Roseimicrobium gellanilyticum: one gene and its partner. The protein of the gene in region 1 interacts with the protein of each later gene in a pairwise test. Links are inferred from orthologs where the notes say so. Each region holds a gene or a part of one and is shown on either strand. Other genes may lie near its edges.

The links. Proteins that work in one complex are often made in the same cells at the same time.
Region 2: the proteins of DES53_RS05975 (region 1) and recJ interact in binary tests that used the Escherichia coli proteins (3 or more experiments, as listed by UniProt). The link is inferred for Roseimicrobium gellanilyticum from one-to-one orthologs.

What each region holds. Positions count from the first base shown.
Region 1 is NZ_QNRR01000002.1:163,647-171,582, forward strand. The notes cover bases 2,591-5,756. They hold DES53_RS05975 (DNA topoisomerase III), read right to left. Parts: upstream 5,407-5,756; coding sequence 2,791-5,406; downstream 2,591-2,790. Other genes in these bases: DES53_RS05970 (polysaccharide biosynthesis/export family protein), read left to right, coding at 2,591-2,766; DES53_RS05980 (MFS transporter), read right to left, coding at 5,567-5,756. Also shown: DES53_RS05955 (FAD-dependent oxidoreductase), read right to left, coding at 1-513; DES53_RS05960 (hypothetical protein), read right to left, coding at 742-1,512; DES53_RS05965 (HIT domain-containing protein), read right to left, coding at 1,821-2,165; more of DES53_RS05970, read left to right, coding at 2,275-2,590; more of DES53_RS05980, read right to left, coding at 5,757-7,069; DES53_RS05985 (hypothetical protein), read right to left, coding at 7,243-7,764.
Region 2 is NZ_QNRR01000010.1:152,950-160,589, forward strand. What follows is about bases 2,728-5,597. They hold recJ (single-stranded-DNA-specific exonuclease RecJ), read right to left. Parts: upstream 5,087-5,597; coding sequence 3,368-5,086; downstream 2,728-3,367. Other genes in these bases: DES53_RS24025 (methyltransferase), read right to left, coding at 2,728-3,320; DES53_RS24040 (serine/threonine-protein kinase), read left to right, coding at 5,252-5,597. Also shown: DES53_RS24015 (M60 family metallopeptidase), read left to right, coding at 1-1,040; DES53_RS24020 (AGE family epimerase/isomerase), read left to right, coding at 1,081-2,268; more of DES53_RS24025, read right to left, coding at 2,283-2,727; more of DES53_RS24040, read left to right, coding at 5,598-7,640. UniProt on the Escherichia coli protein: Single-stranded-DNA-specific exonuclease.

The DNA of each region.
Region 1 (7,936 bases):
ATCGCCTTCGTAGCTGGCATCGACGAACAGCCGGCCCTCATAGGTCCTTCCATCCAGTGTGGTCAGCGAAGAAAGGCGTGCTCCCTTCTTCTCTACGTTTTTCACTCGGGAGCCAAAGACCACATCCACCTTGGCCTCCTGCAGCATGGCGGTGAAGGCCTGCTCCGCGATGTGCGGCTCCTGGTACCAGAAGTCTTTCGAAGCCGTGCGATTTGGGTCAGCGTAGAGTGCGTCCACTTTGACGAAGAATTCCTTGGCGATGCCGCCGATGATCTCCGGGCGTGGTCCCACATCGGTGTGGGAGAGGCCGCCGGTGGTCAGGCCGCCGAGGTGTTTCGTCGTCTCAAGCAGGAGTACGGATTTGCCTTCGCGTGCTGCGGCAATGGAACAGGCAATGCCTCCCGGTGTGCCGCCGTAGACAACGAGGTCATAGGTCTTCTCCGGAGCAGCGTGTGAGATGGCGCTCATCATCAGGCAGCCAAGGACGAGGAGAAACAGGAAGGCGGGCTTCATCAGGGTGGGAAAGGCGTACACCCTGCAAGTGCCAATCACGATGGATTGGACAAGGAAAGTAGTCCGCCGAGCCTCGGCGGCTCAGGCGATGCGTGGTTAGGCATATCCCAAGCTGGTGCGTGGTGCCTATTGAGCTTCGTGTGCAGCCGTTTTTTTTCGGCTGCGGAGAGAGAGGAATGCGCTGGCTAGTATCACGGTGACCGCCGAGGCTCGGCGGACTACTTTCTACTACCACCTCCAGCGCCCACCCAGACGGTAGGTGTTGTAGTCGTCGCCGAAGTCCACACCGCCGCCGACATCCAGCCAGTCGAGCAGGGCATAATAGCCGCTCACCTCAATCACGTACTCGTTGAAATTCTCCGTATCAGAGAAGAGGACGCTCGCTGTCAGTTCGAAGTTCTCGGTCACGGCAAAGCGGACCCCGGGACGTAGGAAGAGCGAAATGTCATCTTCGTAGATGTAGTCCAGATCGCCACCGGTCCAGTCGTAGCGGAAGCCGACTTCGCCATAGATGTGGAAACGTTCTGTCACGGGGAGGAAGACGCCACCACCCACGGTTGCGGTGGTGAGGGAGAGGTCCTGCGCATTCGGTCCCTCTGCGAGGATGCGGTCGAGGCCAAAGTGGAGGAAGCCGATCTTCATCAACGCCACCCGCAGGTTCACGCCGAAGCCGCTGTCGCCGTCCAGCTTGTCATCGCCGCGGAAGTCATTGTAGGCATAGTGGCCTTCAAGGTGGCCCCAGCTCAGGAGTTCAGCATAGCGTCCGCCACCCCCGGAGCTGATTGCGCCGGAGCCATAGCTCTGCTTGGTGTAGTCACCACCACCGCCGCCGCCATAGCTGTAGTTCGGCTGACTGGGGGAAGACTGGTATTCCTGATACTGCTGCGGGGCAGGCGCCGCGTTGTACGGATCGTAGGGGTACTGGGCTTGGTAGTTCTGCGCGACGCCGGATGCGACGCTGCAAGCAAGCGCTGCCACAGGAAGGAGGAAACGTATCATGGCCTACCAGCTTAAGGTTTCTTGAAAATAAGGGGTTCCTTAAGATTTCCCAGAAAATGCGAAAATGGCAAGTTTTTCCTTCAGGAAATGGAGGGGATGGTGGCTGCTGTAGCTCAACGTAGCTCGCGAGTCCCTTCGCGAGGAGAGTCGGTCGGTGGGCTGGCCACGCCAAAGCCGCACCAAAGGGCGATGCCGGGCAATCGGCCTTGATGTTCGGAACATGATGAACCGAAACTTCCTTGGAGGGTCTTTTGCCCTGCACTGAGATCTCGCGAAGGGGCTCGCGAGCTACGTTGAGCTGCCTTGGCTCAGCCCGGCGGCCAGCCAAGTTCACGCCCGGCCAGCAGGTGCACGTGCATATGCGGCACGGTCTCGCCAGCGTCCTTGCCATGATTGATGGCGAGACGGAATCCCTTGTCCGTGGAGTTCACGCCAAGTTGGGTGGCAATTTTCCCCGCTGCCAGCAGCAGCGCGCCGAGCGTCGCCTGGTCGTCCGCCACAGCATCACCGACACGGGGGATGACCTTCTTCGGCACAATCAAGACATGCACCGGTGCCTTCGGATTGATGTCGCGGAAGGATACGCAGAAGTCATCTTCATAAATGATGTCGGCGGGAATCTCGCGGGCGATGATCTTTTCGAAGAGGGTCATGGCGGAAATGGGAAGGGAATGTGCGATTGGACTTTCGGTGACACCCAAAGTCAAGGAACAAGGGGCGTGCATCCTTGACGCTGAAAGTCCCGAAGTGCTACAACCGGACATGCGTCTGAGGAATCGATGGTCGGTATGGCTGGTGTGTGGAGCGTCGCTTCTGGCAGTCCTTTGCTGGCTCGCCTTCGCGCCTTCCTCCACGGCGCCCAAAAGTGGCATGGTGAAGGTGATCGGCGCGGTGGCAAAACAGGGTGAGTATCCCTGGCAGCAAGGCCTGACCGCAAAGCAATTGGTCACCGACGCTGGTGGGCTGACGCCATTCGGGTTCTGGAAAGTTCAGGTGTACGACGTCAATCCTGCCTGGCACGTGAAACTGGGACGTCGCACCAAGGGATTGCTGGTGACTGTTGTGAACTGGGTCGATGACAGTCTGGACTCGATGTGGGAAACCTGTCACCTGCCCGGGGAGTCCCCTGACCTGCGCATGAAGAAGACGCCACCGTCTGCGAAAGCGACGGTGAACCTTCGCGTGCCTGCTGAAGACATCACCCTCTCTCCGGGTGATGTCGTGCTGGTGCCTGAGAGGATCGTGACTTTTTGAGTGACAGAGGGAAGTGGTGACAACTCAGCCCTCTTCCGCATCTGCAGCCGGACCTGCAGCCTTCTTCTTCCCGAACTTCTCCCTCGCGGTCGCCGTCTTCTTGGCGGCCTTCGGCTTGGGTTCGCGTGGGGGGAACTCCCAGCTCAGCAGGCGCTTGCCGCCCACGTTGCACACGAGGATGGCACTGAAGGGGCGTCCCTTCTTGGAGATCATGCCTTCGATGAGCCCGGTCTTGCCTTCGGTGAAGAACTTCCTCGCGTTCTCTTCGGTGATGGCCTTCTTGCAGAGCTCACGCGGCAGGCGAGCGTTGCACTTCTTCTGGTCAGTCATCGCGATCTTGCACGCGTAGGCGTTGGGCAGGACGTGGATGTCTGACTTGCGTCCGGCTTTGGCGCACACCGGGCAGGGGCAGAGCACGGGGGCTTCATCCCAATCCAGTTCATCGCTCTGGCCTTTCTCGAAGACGAAGTTGACCTTCTTGTCCTCCTTGATCTCGATGCCGGCGCGGAATTCCTTGCCCAGGCGGCTGCGGAATCCATCCATCGGCTCGAGGAAACGTTTCTCGATAAGCGTGCGCACCTGGTCCTCGGTGAGCTCCTTGCCCGCCACGTTCTTGAAGACGCGCAGCTTGCAGTTGTCACCCTTGCACAGGTAGTAGTCCGTCGTTTGCTTGAAGGCCTTGCTGCCGCAGAAGGGGCACGTGGCGTGGAAGTCCGGGAAGGCCTTTTCCTTCATGGTCTTCACGTACGCCTTGCTCTTGTCCACGATGTCTGCCGCGAGCGTGCGGATGTCCTTCATGAAGCTCACGCGATCGAGACGGCGATGCTCCATCTCACGCAGCTTGTACTCCCACTGGCCGGTGAGTTCCGGAGAGGAGAGCGTCTCCGCGCCAATCTCATTGAGCTGGTCCACCAGTTCGAGCCCCTTCGTGGTGACGATGAGGTCGCGCTGCTGGCGCTCGATGTACTTGTCGTGGATGAGACCTTCGATGATGGCCGCGCGCGTGGCGGGTGTGCCGAGGCCGCGCTCGCTCATGGCTTCGGCGAGCTCTTCGTCCTCCACCAGCTTGCCTGCGCCTTCCATGGTGGAGAGCAGGGTCGCTTCGTTGTAGCGGGGTGGGGGCTTGGTGACTTCCTGGCGGGTCTCGATGTCCTGCACCTTGGCCTTCTCATTCGGAGCGACCGGCACGAGGACCTTGCCACCGCCTTCGCCGTCCTGCTCGTCCGCGGCCTTTTTGCCGTAGACTTCCAGCCAGCCGGGCACGCGCATGATCTTGCCGTCCGTCTTGAAGGCATCATCCCCGATGCGGGAGATGCGCGTCGTCACGTCGAACTCGGCGGCCGGGAAGAACACCGCGAGGAAGCGGCGCAGCACCATATCATAGAGCTTCTGCTCGGCCTCATCCAGGCTCTTGGGCGGCATCTGCCCGGTGGGGATGATGGCAAAGTGGTCGCTCACCTTGCTGCTGTCGAAGATACGGCGGTTCGGGCGCACCCAGTCGTTGTCCAGGATGCGGTCGCAGAAGGGACGCAGCTCTGTGGGGAAGGCGCCGGACTTCGCACTCGTAAGCTGGGAGAAGCTCTTGATGGTGCCCTTCACGGTGCCGATGTAGTCATTCGGCAGGAAGCGGGAGTCCGTACGGGGATAGGTGAGTGCCTTGTGGCGCTCATAGAGGGACTGCGCGAGCTGCAGGGTGCGGCGGGCGCTGAAGCCAAAGCGGTTGCTGGCCTCGCGTTGTAGGCTGGTGAGGTCGTAGAGAAGGGGAGCAATCTGGCGCGTGGGCTTCGTGGTTTCCTCCACGATGGCCTCTTTGCCCGTGCAGCGGGCCACGATGGCCTCGGCCACCTCCTTGTCCCAGATGCGCTCGGCCTTGCTGTGCTCGTCCGTCTCGTCCTTCTTCCAGGCTTCATCCAGCCAGCGGCCGGCGTATTCTCCGGCCTTCACGCCGAAGAGAGCATGCACTTCCCAGTAGGTGCGCGGAACGAAGTTCGCGATCTCCCGCTCACGCTTCGCCATGATGGTGAGAGTAGGGGTCTGCACCCGGCCCACGGGGGTGAGGCGGAAGCCGCCGTGGCGGGAATTCAGCGCCGTGAGCGCGCGCGTACTATTAATACCCACGATCCAGTCGCTCTCGCTGCGGCACTTCGCGGCGGCGGCCAGGGGCTGCATGTCCTCGTCTGACCGCATCTGCTGGAAGGCCTCCAGGATGGCGTTGTTGGTCATGGACTGCATCCACATGCGCTGGATGGGCTTGTGGGTGCCGGTGGCCTCGATGATGTTGCGGAAAATCAGCTCGCCCTCACGCCCGGCGTCGCAGGCGTTGATGATTTCACCGACATCCTTGCGCTTGATGAGGCGGGAGACCACCCGGTAGCGGTCGGCGGTCTTGTCGATGGGCTTGAGCTCGAACTTTTCGGGAAGGATGGGCAGGGTGGTGAAGCCCCAGCCGATCTTCTTGCCATCCTTCATGGGCATTTCCTGCTCCAGCAGGTGACCCACGGCGGAGGTGATGACATGGGTCTCGTTCTCGAAATAGTCGTTCTCCTTGTGGAACGTGGTCATGCCGGGAGCCTTGGCGAGCGCGCGGGCAAGATCGGCCGCTACGCTGGGCTTTTCGGCGATGATGAGGGCTTTGGACATAAAAAGCACAAAGGCATACGAGTCAGCCGGATGTCAAGACACAATGGATACTCCGGGGCAATCTGCCCGATCATGTTTCACTCCGGCGTGACGTGTAAAAAAGGTGTACGGCGCTGATGCAGAACGGGACGCAAAAGGTTGCATCCTTCCGAAACCTTCTTCAGACCAGTTTCTTCCCTTTGGTCTCTGGAGCGAACCACACCAGAACCATGCCCACAATATAGACGGAGCAGAGAATGGTGTAGGCGTTCACCGCCCCGCCAAACCCTTTCTCCAAATTGGCGAATTGCAATCCGCCGACGGCGGCGATGATGCGGCCGACATTGAAGCAGAAGCCCTGCCCGGTGGCCCGCACGGCGGTGGGGAAGAGCTCCGGCAGATAGAGGGGGAAGAAGCCGTAGAAGGAGGCCGTAAGTCCCCCCATGAGGAACGCGCTGATGAAGAACCAGGTGCCAATCTCCGTGTTCGTTTGGAAGAACGTGATGGAGGAGGCCATGGCGAGGATGCAGCAGAGCAGGTAGGTGAGGCGGCGGTTCAGAATGTCCGCCAGCACCGGGGTGAGCAGGGTGATGACGCACGCGCCGAAGGCCGTGGCGAGCTGGGTGTAGGCCTTCACTTCTACGGGACTCGTGCCATGCAGGTTCAAGGAACCGGACCACTTCGGGGCATGTTGAGCTGCACCCCAAGTGCCCAGCAGGGCGATTCCCGCCAAGGTCGCGCCAATGAGCAGATTCTTCCGGATGGTAATGCGGGTGTCGTGAGTCATGGTACCCGCCGAGGCGGCGCGGTGGAGATAGCGGCGGACGGGTAGCAGGAAGCCCCAGATGACCATGCCGAATCCAGTGATCGTCACAATCGTGGCCCAAGTGGCATCGAAGCCCATGGGAGACCACGCATAGATCATAAAGAGAGCCACCGTGGCGCCGAACAGCACACCGAGGAGATCAGGAGTGCTCCAGAAGGAGGTGGAGCCGGCCTTCTTCTCCTCCTCCCACTTGTCCGACTCGGGGACGAAGATTCGGATGAGGAAGATGAGGATGGCGGGAAAGGCGCCGGAGATCATGAGGAAGCGCCAGGCACCATGGTCGAAGAGGTACTTGTTGAGGTCGTCCGAAGCGCCCAATGCGGTGGACCAGCCCGTGATGGTGCCGATGAAGGCGCTCATGCCAAGGCTGAGCAGGGCGACGAGCAGGTAGCCGATGTTCGCTGCCGCACCGATGGCCCCCGCGACCCACGCGCGGCTGCCCTTCGTCCATAGTTCATTCACCAGCGCCACGCCGAGGGCCCACTCACCGCCCATGCCGAGGGAGGCCACGAAACGCAGCAGCGCGATCTGCCACGCTTCCGTGGCGAAACCGCAGAGGCCCGTGAAGATGGCGTACGTGAAAATGCTGAACGTCATGGCGCGCACGCGACCGATGCGGTCGCCGAGCCAGCCGAAGAAGACACCACCCGTGGCCGCACCCACCAGGAAGGTGGCGATGATTACTGTAAACCAGCTGCTCACCGTCTTTGCCATGTCCTCGGGAGCCACTGTGTTCACCAGCAGATCTTTGAGCGCGTCAGGCCCAATCAGCGGGAACAGGCCCATTTCAAATCCGTCGAACATCCAGCCGAGGAAGGCGGCCAGAAGAGCCATGTTGCGGGAGCGGTGTGATGACATGCGGGAGTGTGTGGGGGAGCGGGAGTCGGGAGGGTGATGCCGGGGAATTGAAGGGAAAGGTAAACAGCGTGGGAAGAAAATCCTTGCGCCAAGTCACAAAAAAGCCGCCGCAGGTGACTACCTGCGGCGGCTGTACGAATTTTGCTCAGTCTGGAATAAATCCAGCGTGGTGATCAATCCACGAGCATGGCCGCCATGGTCATGGTGGAGGCGCGCTTGGCAGCGGGTGCCGGAGCGGCTTCTTCCTGCTCGTGAGCTTCCAGCAACTCGATGTGGAGCTGGGCCAGTTCACGCACCTGTTCGGCGGTGAAGGTTCCATTCCAGTTCTCGTAGCGGAGCACCGTGCCGGGATCGCGATCGCCGTCCCACACACGCACCAGATAACGGGCGGGCTGGTAGCATTCGCGTTCGCGGAAGAGCGGTCCGTGGCCACCGGTGAAATAGGTGGTCAGGGATTCGCGGTCATGAATCCGCTGGGTGGCGGGCAGCAGTTCACTGAGGATTCCGAAGATGCAGCCGCGTCCGCGGCCGTCCGAGTAGCTTCCGCGCACGAGACGCTGCACGTTGTCCCGAAGATGGCGCACACAGGCCGGATCGAACTTGGAGAAACAGTACAGAGCATCCCCGATGATTTGCGGATGCAGGTTACGAAGCGAGGGTTTGGCCTCACTGAGATGAGGTAGGGAGGTATTCATGGCAGTGGTAAGGTTGGGGGTTGGGCACAGCCTGTGGTTTTCGTGAGGCGCCCGTGTGCATGCACATGGGACCTCACCCGTTCATATTGACAATCGCGCCGCGAAGGGGCTCAGGTCTTTTTATAGAAAATTTTTTCCCGGGGTGTGAAAATCCCTTGCCGCTCAAGGCCGT
Region 2 (7,640 bases), on another replicon or contig:
GATATGCGGTGCGTATCGGCTGCCACTCGGACACGCTGTATCACCTCGATAGCTGGTCCCGTGCACCGGACATCACCAAGTCCGTCGCGCTTGAGTCTGTCGAGACCAAAGCTGCAAGCGCGTTTGGTGGTCTAATCTACATCGAGGTGCCGGGTCGCGCTTCGAGTGATGCGCCCTTCTCCGCGGGCATCAAGGGGGGCATCGCCGCGCCTCTGTTTGTACTGGGGCAGGATGATGACGCAAAGTGGAACAATGAGATCAAAAGTCGCCCGGCACCCTGGGCAGAGCTGGCCTGTGACAAGGTGATTCTTTCCGTGCCCTCCGAAGTGGCCCGCACTGTGAAGAATCCCACGGAGCTCATGGCGTTTTGGAAAAGGGTGGTGGAGGCGCAGGATGATGTGAGCAACCAGACCGCCGAACGTAAACGCCCCGAGCGCATGGTGGCGGACGTGCAAATCAGTGCTGGCTTCATGCATTCCGGGTACCCCATCATGATTCACGTCCCGGAAGCGATGGAGATGGTGACGTATGGACGGATCAAGTTTCCGGGCTGGGGGTTCTACCATGAGATTGGGCACAATCATCAACGGGACACTTTCACCTTTGCGGGTACGGGCGAGGTTACGAACAATGTCATCGGCATGTACTGCTACCACGCCGTGCTGCAGAAGGACTGGCTCATCGGTCACCCCGCCATCAGCGAGGAATCGCGTAAGAAGAATGTGCAGAAGATCAAGGCCGCCTCGGACAAGTGGGCCGCATGGAAGGCAGACCCCTTCCTGGCGCTCACCACCTACATCCAGCTCGTGCAAGGATTCGGCTGGGACAGCTGGAAAAAATACCTGCACAGCTTTGCCGACAGCAGCTATGGCCCCACGCCGAAGAATGATGACGAGCGTCGTGATCAATTTCTCGTCCGATATTCAAAAATCGTGAACAAGAACCTCGGACCCTTCTTCGATGCATGGGGCATCCCGGTAAGCTCCAGTGCGAAGGCGGAGGTTTCAAAATTCGAAGCGTGGATGCCAAAAGAGATGTGAACAGGATTCGGTGGTGTCATAGTGACGCGGTCAAATATTCATGCCGCTCGACACCACCAGACTTGCCGCCTTCTATCGCGACGCATTGCTGCGCGATTGCATGCCCTTCTGGTTTCCCCGCTGTGTCGATACGCAGCATGGGGGCTTCCTGCACTGTGTGGATGCGGACGGCTCGGTGCTCGACACGGACAAGTCCGTGTGGGCACAGGGGCGCATGAGCTGGATGTTGCTCACGCTTTTCAACACCCTCGAGTCACGACTGGAATGGCTGGCGTGGGGTGAGAGTGGATTGCGCTTCCTGGAGCATCATGGCGTGGACAGGAGTGATCCGCTCGGGCGGATGTATTTCCACGTCACCCGTGAGGGCCAGCCAATCCGGAAACGCCGCTATGCCTATAGCGAGAGTTTCACGGCCATTGCTTATGCCGCTCATGCGCGTGCAACAGGTCATGCTGTATCTGCGGAGCGGGCTCGAGCGTTGTTTGATCTCTTCGTGAAGTGGAATTTCACCCCCGGCCTCATGCCGCCAAAGTACACGGGCACGCGACCGATGATCGGCATGGGGCCGCGCATGATCACGCTGGTCACTGCGCAAGAGCTTGCCACCAATCTGGGAGATGATGCCATGCTGCGCAGCTGGCGGGATCGCTGCATTGAGGAGATTGAGAAGCTCTTCGTCCGGCCTGAATTGCAGTGCGTGATGGAGAACGTCGCGCCAGATGGCAGTCTCGTCGACCATTTCGACGGGCGTCTCCTGAATCCCGGGCATGCCATGGAGGCCGCGTGGTTTATCATGCAGGAGGGGGCATTGCGCAGGGAGTCACGCTTCGTGGAGCTGGGCTGCAAGATGCTGGACTGGATGTGGGCTCGTGGCTGGGATGCTGAGCACGGTGGCATCTTCTACTATCGCGACGCCGCCGGGAAGCCGGTGCAGGAGTACTGGCACGACATGAAGTTCTGGTGGCCACATGATGAGGCGCTCATCGCCACCCTTATGGCCTGGAGACTGACCGGCGAGCCACGTTATGCAGAGTGGCATGAGCGCGTGCGTCTCTGGAGCTTCGAGCACTTCGCCGACGCGCAACACGGTGAGTGGTTTGGTTACCTCAATCGCGATGGTTCACGCTCTACCACGACCAAGGGGAACCTCTGGAAGAGCTTCTTCCACCATCCCCGCGCCCTCTGGATGTGCCATGGCATGCTGGCGGCAGAGGCGCCGCCAGCGTAGTCAAATAAGCGCGCCTACTTGGTCGCCACCATGAACCCGCGATCCGCCGCGGTGTCCTGATAGGCGCCCGGCTTGAATCCCGCCTCACGGCACAGGTCCGCATACTCCTGCGTGGAATAGCATTTCCCCTGAGTGGAGTGCATCAGCAGCGAGGAATACTCCGCCACGGGAAGGGGACCGGTCTTGTCCGCATTGATGAAGGCATCGTGGATGATGAGCAATCCACCTGCGGGCAGCGCCTTGTACGAGATGGCGAGAAGCTCTTTCACCTCGGCGATGCCCCAATCGTGCAGCACATTGGAGAAGAGGTGTACGTCGCAATCGGCCGGCAGCGGATCCTTGAACATGTTGCCTGTGGCCACGGACACACGGTCGTGAAAGCCACGTTCATCGATGCAACGCTGCGCAATGCGATCCACCGGTGCCTGGTCCAGCACGGTTGCTTGCAGGTGCGGATGATGCGCGCAGAAGGAGCATGCGTAAATGCCGCTGCCGCCACCAATATCCAGCAGTCTCTTGCGTCCGGTGAGGTCCACCTTCTTCGCCATCGCCTGCGCGAGGTAGATACCGCGGCAGTCCATGGCGGCGGTGAAGCTGCGGGAGAACTCATCCGTCTCCATGGCTTTGTGCCAGTCCAGCGCTGCCTTGTCTCCACCCCAGTTCGCGGGTTTGTCGGTTTTCAGCACCTGCAGGTAGTCCTTTACAATCGGCCGGTCCTTTAGGGAGGCGTAGTAGGGCTTCAGATTCCACGGCGAGGCGCTTGTGAGATGCTCCACCGCTGTAGGTGTGGCGTGGTAGGTTCCATCACGGTTTTCCACGAAGCCATTCGCCGCGCAGAGCGTGAGCAGCACATCCAGCGGGCGCTCGGTGAATCCGAAGTGCGCAGCGATGCCATCCTTTGTGGAAGGATTCGCGTGCAGCCACGTGAAGAAGTCCAGATGCACCACCGCGGCGGTGATGAAGTCAGCGGCATACAGCCCATCGCGATAGCGGTAGGCGCGGATGGGATCCGTGGAGGGAACGGCAGTGAGGTCTAGCGGCATGTCGCGCATGGAAGCGCGAAGTCGCCCGGAGGAAAGCGGGAAGTGCAGGCCTGCCGCTATTCTGCCGCCCGTGCCTCGCAAATCATGAGCTGCCAGGAGACCTGGCCACGCCAGGAGTGGCGCTGCACCTTGATGGCCACATCCCAGGGTGGGGGGGGAGCGTCCTTTACAGGTGCGTTGAACCACATGGCGGGACGCATCTCCTTGCCCTGGCGCAGCATGAGCTTCCAGTGCTTCTCCTTCAGCACCTGGCCGGGAAGGTTTGGCTCCACGCGGCGGCACAGGAAGACCGGCTCTGGATTGCCCATGCCAAAGGGCTCCATACGCGCGTAGCCATCGAAGAAGGCCGGTGCGAGATCCGCGAGCCGGATCTCCGCATCCAGATGCAATCGCGGGGCCAGCTCATCCGAGCGGATCTGCGAGCGCACTCCTTCAATCATCGCAGCGCGGAAGGCGACGAGGTTGCTCTCGTTGAGAGAGACACCCACCGCCATGGGGTGGCCGCCACCTTTGTCCAGCAGATGACGGCAGCCGTCCAGCGCAGCCACGAGCGAGATGCCTGGCACGCTGCGTCCGCTGCCCTTGCCCGTACCGTGATCGTCAAAGGCCAGCATCAGCACAGGGCGATGATATTCACGCATGAGCCGTGAAGCGACAATGCCCACCACACCCGGATGCCATCCTCGGGAGCCGAGCACGATGCATTCGCCCTCGGCGAGCTCCGGCTCGGAGGCGAGCATGGCTTGAGCCTCGCGTTGGACGGTGTTCTCCACCTCCTGCCGTTCGCGATTGTGCAGGTCCAGCAGGTTGGCGAACTCATTGGCTTCCTTGGGATCCGTGCAGAGGAGAAGATCCAGTGCCGTCTGCGCGGTGTCCAGCCTTCCAGCCGCATTGAGGCGCGGGCCGAGACGGAAGCCAATGTGATGGGCCTGGACGAAACCATCCAGCCCGGTGATGTCCTTCAGCGCCTTCAATCCCACGCAACGGGTTGCACCAAGCACATCCAAGCCCTTGCGCACGAGTGCACGATTCTCCTCCTTCAGCGGTACCAGATCCGCCACCGTGCCCATGGCGACGAGGTCCAGGTGGTGCTTGAGATCAAAGTGGTCCAGGCGACGGGTCTTCAGCAGCGCATGCGCCAGTTTGAAGACGAGCCCCACAGTGCACAGATACGTGAAAGGGCCGCTCTCGCCCCGCAGCTTGGGATTCACCAGCGCGGCACACTCCGGCAGCCGGGGGGTGGGCTCATGGTGATCCACAATGATGCAGTCCACACCGTGCGCCTTCAGCCAATCTGCCTCTGCGATTGAGCCCGTGCCGCAATCAAGCGCGATGAGCAGGGTTGGCTTCCCATGCCGCTCGAAGCATCGCGCGATGCCATCAAGACTGAGGCCATAACCCTCCTCCATGCGCAGGGGAAGGAAGGCACGGGGATCCAGTCCATATGCCCGCAGCGTGTGGGTGAGCAGGGTGATGGAAGTCACGCCATCGACATCGTAGTCACCGTAGAGCACCACGCTTTCCTTCTTGTCGACAGCCTGGAAGATGCGCTCCACCGCCGTACTCATGTTCGGCAGCACGAAAGGATCTCCGAGATCGGAAAGACGTGGATTCAGGAAGGTCCGTGCGACGGCTTCGGCTTCATGACCGCGTAGTGCCAGCAAATGCAGCAGCAGCGGATTCAGCTCCCTTCCCAGCGGCCCTTGGGCTAGCGCCTGCACAGCGGCGGCATCTGGACATTGCAAGGACCAAAGGGGGGCAGGGACGGAAGACATCTAAGGGGACGTGGCAGCGTGAAACTCGATTTGCACGGATGCTAGCGGACCCATGGACGTCGTCCATGGGTTTTGTTTCAGATTGGGCGTTTCAGGCCATGCTTGGAGAAAATCTGATCCTTTTCGTTGCTCATTTTCGCATGTGGGGGTGAAATGGAGTCTCCAATGCCCACCCAGCCGCCAGATGAGGCCGGGCGTCTTCTTGTCGCTGCCCTGGATCATGCGCCGGAAGATCGTGAGGCGTTTCTTGTCTCGGCCTGCGGAGGAAATGCAGCGTTGCATGCCGAGGTTCGGGCTCTGCTGGAGGCTCATGCATCCATGCCAGCCGAGTTCATGGAAGAATCCGTGAATGAGGGTGACGGCTCGGGCCAACTCGATGCCACCATCCAGATCATTCCCGGCCCCCGAGCCCGACCCCACGAGTTACCCGCTCCAGAGAAGCCTGGTGAACGCATTGGGCGCTACAAGCTATTGCAGGAGATAGGCGAGGGCGGCTTCGGCACGGTGTGGATGGCGGAGCAGGTGGAGCCGGTGACCCGGCGCGTCGCGCTGAAGATCATCAAGCTGGGCATGGATACAAAGGAGGTCATCGCGCGCTTCGAGGCGGAGCGCCAGGCGCTGGCCATGATGGACCACCCGAACATCGCCAAGGTGCTCGACGCGGGTGCGACGGATCGAGGTCGTCCCTTCTTTGTCATGGAACTGGTGAAGGGGCTGCCCATCACGCAGTACTGTGATGAGGCCGGACTGGGCACGCGCGAGCGGCTGGTCCTGTTTCGCGACGTATGCGCCGCGATCAATCACGCGCACCAGAAGGGCATCATCCACCGTGACATCAAGCCCTCCAACGTGATGATCACTCTGTATGCTGACAAGCCGGTGGTGAAGGTCATCGACTTCGGCATCGCCAAGGCCACGCAGGCCAAGCTCACGGACAAGACCCTCTTCACCCGCTTCGAGCAGTTCATTGGCACGCCCGTGTACATGAGCCCCGAGCAGGCCAGCCTCAGCGCCGTGGATATCGATACACGCAGTGACATCTACGCCCTGGGCATCCTGCTTTACGAGCTGCTCGTGGGCAAACCTCCCTTCGACAGCAAGTCCCTGCTCTCCGCCGGCTATGAGGAAATGCGGCGCATCATCCGCGAGGTCGAGCCGGTGAAGCCCTCCTCACGCCTCAGCACCTTGCTCGGCGAGGAGCGCACGCTCACGGCGAAGGCACGCCACGTCGAGCCAGCGAAGCTGGATCGGCTGGTGGAGCCCGACCTCGACTGGATCGTGATGAAGGCCATCGACAAGGATCGCACGCGCCGCTACGAGACCGCGAACAGCCTCGCCCAGGACATCGCCCATTTTCTGGCCGATGAACCGGTTAGCGCCACACCACCCACCATGGGCTACCAGTTCCGCAAGTTCGCGCGGCGGAACAGAGCCGCGCTGCATGTCGCCGCCGCCATCGCCACCGTGCTGGTGGCCGCCACGGTGATGAGCACCTGGCAGGCGGTGCGGGCGAATCGAGCTCTGAACGAACTGCGCGATTCAGCCCCGGCCTTCGCGGAGCAGGCACGCGCGCTGGTGGCGCAGGAGAAGTTCGGCGAAGCCATCGAGAAGCTCGATTACGCCATCAAACTGCGGCCGGATGTGGCGGAGTATCTCCTGGCGAAGGCAGACCTGCTCCAGTGCCAGCTCAAGCTTGAAGAGGCTGCCACCGTGTATCGTGAAGCCCTGAGCCTGCAGCCTGACCTCATGCGCGCGGAGTCCTCCGCAAATCTGTGTGACGAGTTGCTCGCCGCAACGTCCAGCGGCGGCGGCAAACTCAGCCGGGAGAACCTGGCAAAGCTGCATCTCGCCATGCAGCAGCAGCAGCGGCCCGCGGCGGAGATCATGCCCGTGGCCAGAATGCTCGGCGATGAAAAAAAGCTGCTCGTCGACTACTGGCTCGCACGACTCAAGGACCTGCCCGTCTCCGCGGAAAAGCCGCTCAAGGATCGTCTCACCGTGCGCGAGGATGGACGCCTCGCGCTGGATCTCAGCGATACCAAGGTGCTCGACCTGTCTCCCCTCGCCACGGCGCCACTCGCGACACTCGATCTGTCCAAATGCAGAGATCTGACTGACCTCTCGCCCTTGCGCGATCTTCAACTGATTGAGCTGAACGTCGCCGAAACCCGCGTGGCGGACCTCACCCCACTGAGCGAGATACGTACGCTGGAGAAGCTGAATCTCTCCGGCAGCAAGGTCACCAGCCTCGCCGCGCTCAGCTCCCTGCGGCTGAGAAGTCTCATCGTTCGTGACTGTCCGATCCGCGACTTGAACCCGCTTCGGAAGATGCCGCTGGAAGTGCTGGATCTCGACCGTACGCGAGTGTCCGACCTGTCGCCGCTCGTCGGGCTGCCGATCAAGAGTATCTATTTGTCGTTTACTCCGGTGTTGGATTTCTCGCCTCTGGCCGGGCTTCCGCTGGAGAAGTGCGTCCTGCAGCACAACCGCGTCACTGACCTGGCGGTGTTTCGTGGCAAGCCGCTCAAGGAACTCACGCTCTGGGGATGCGTGA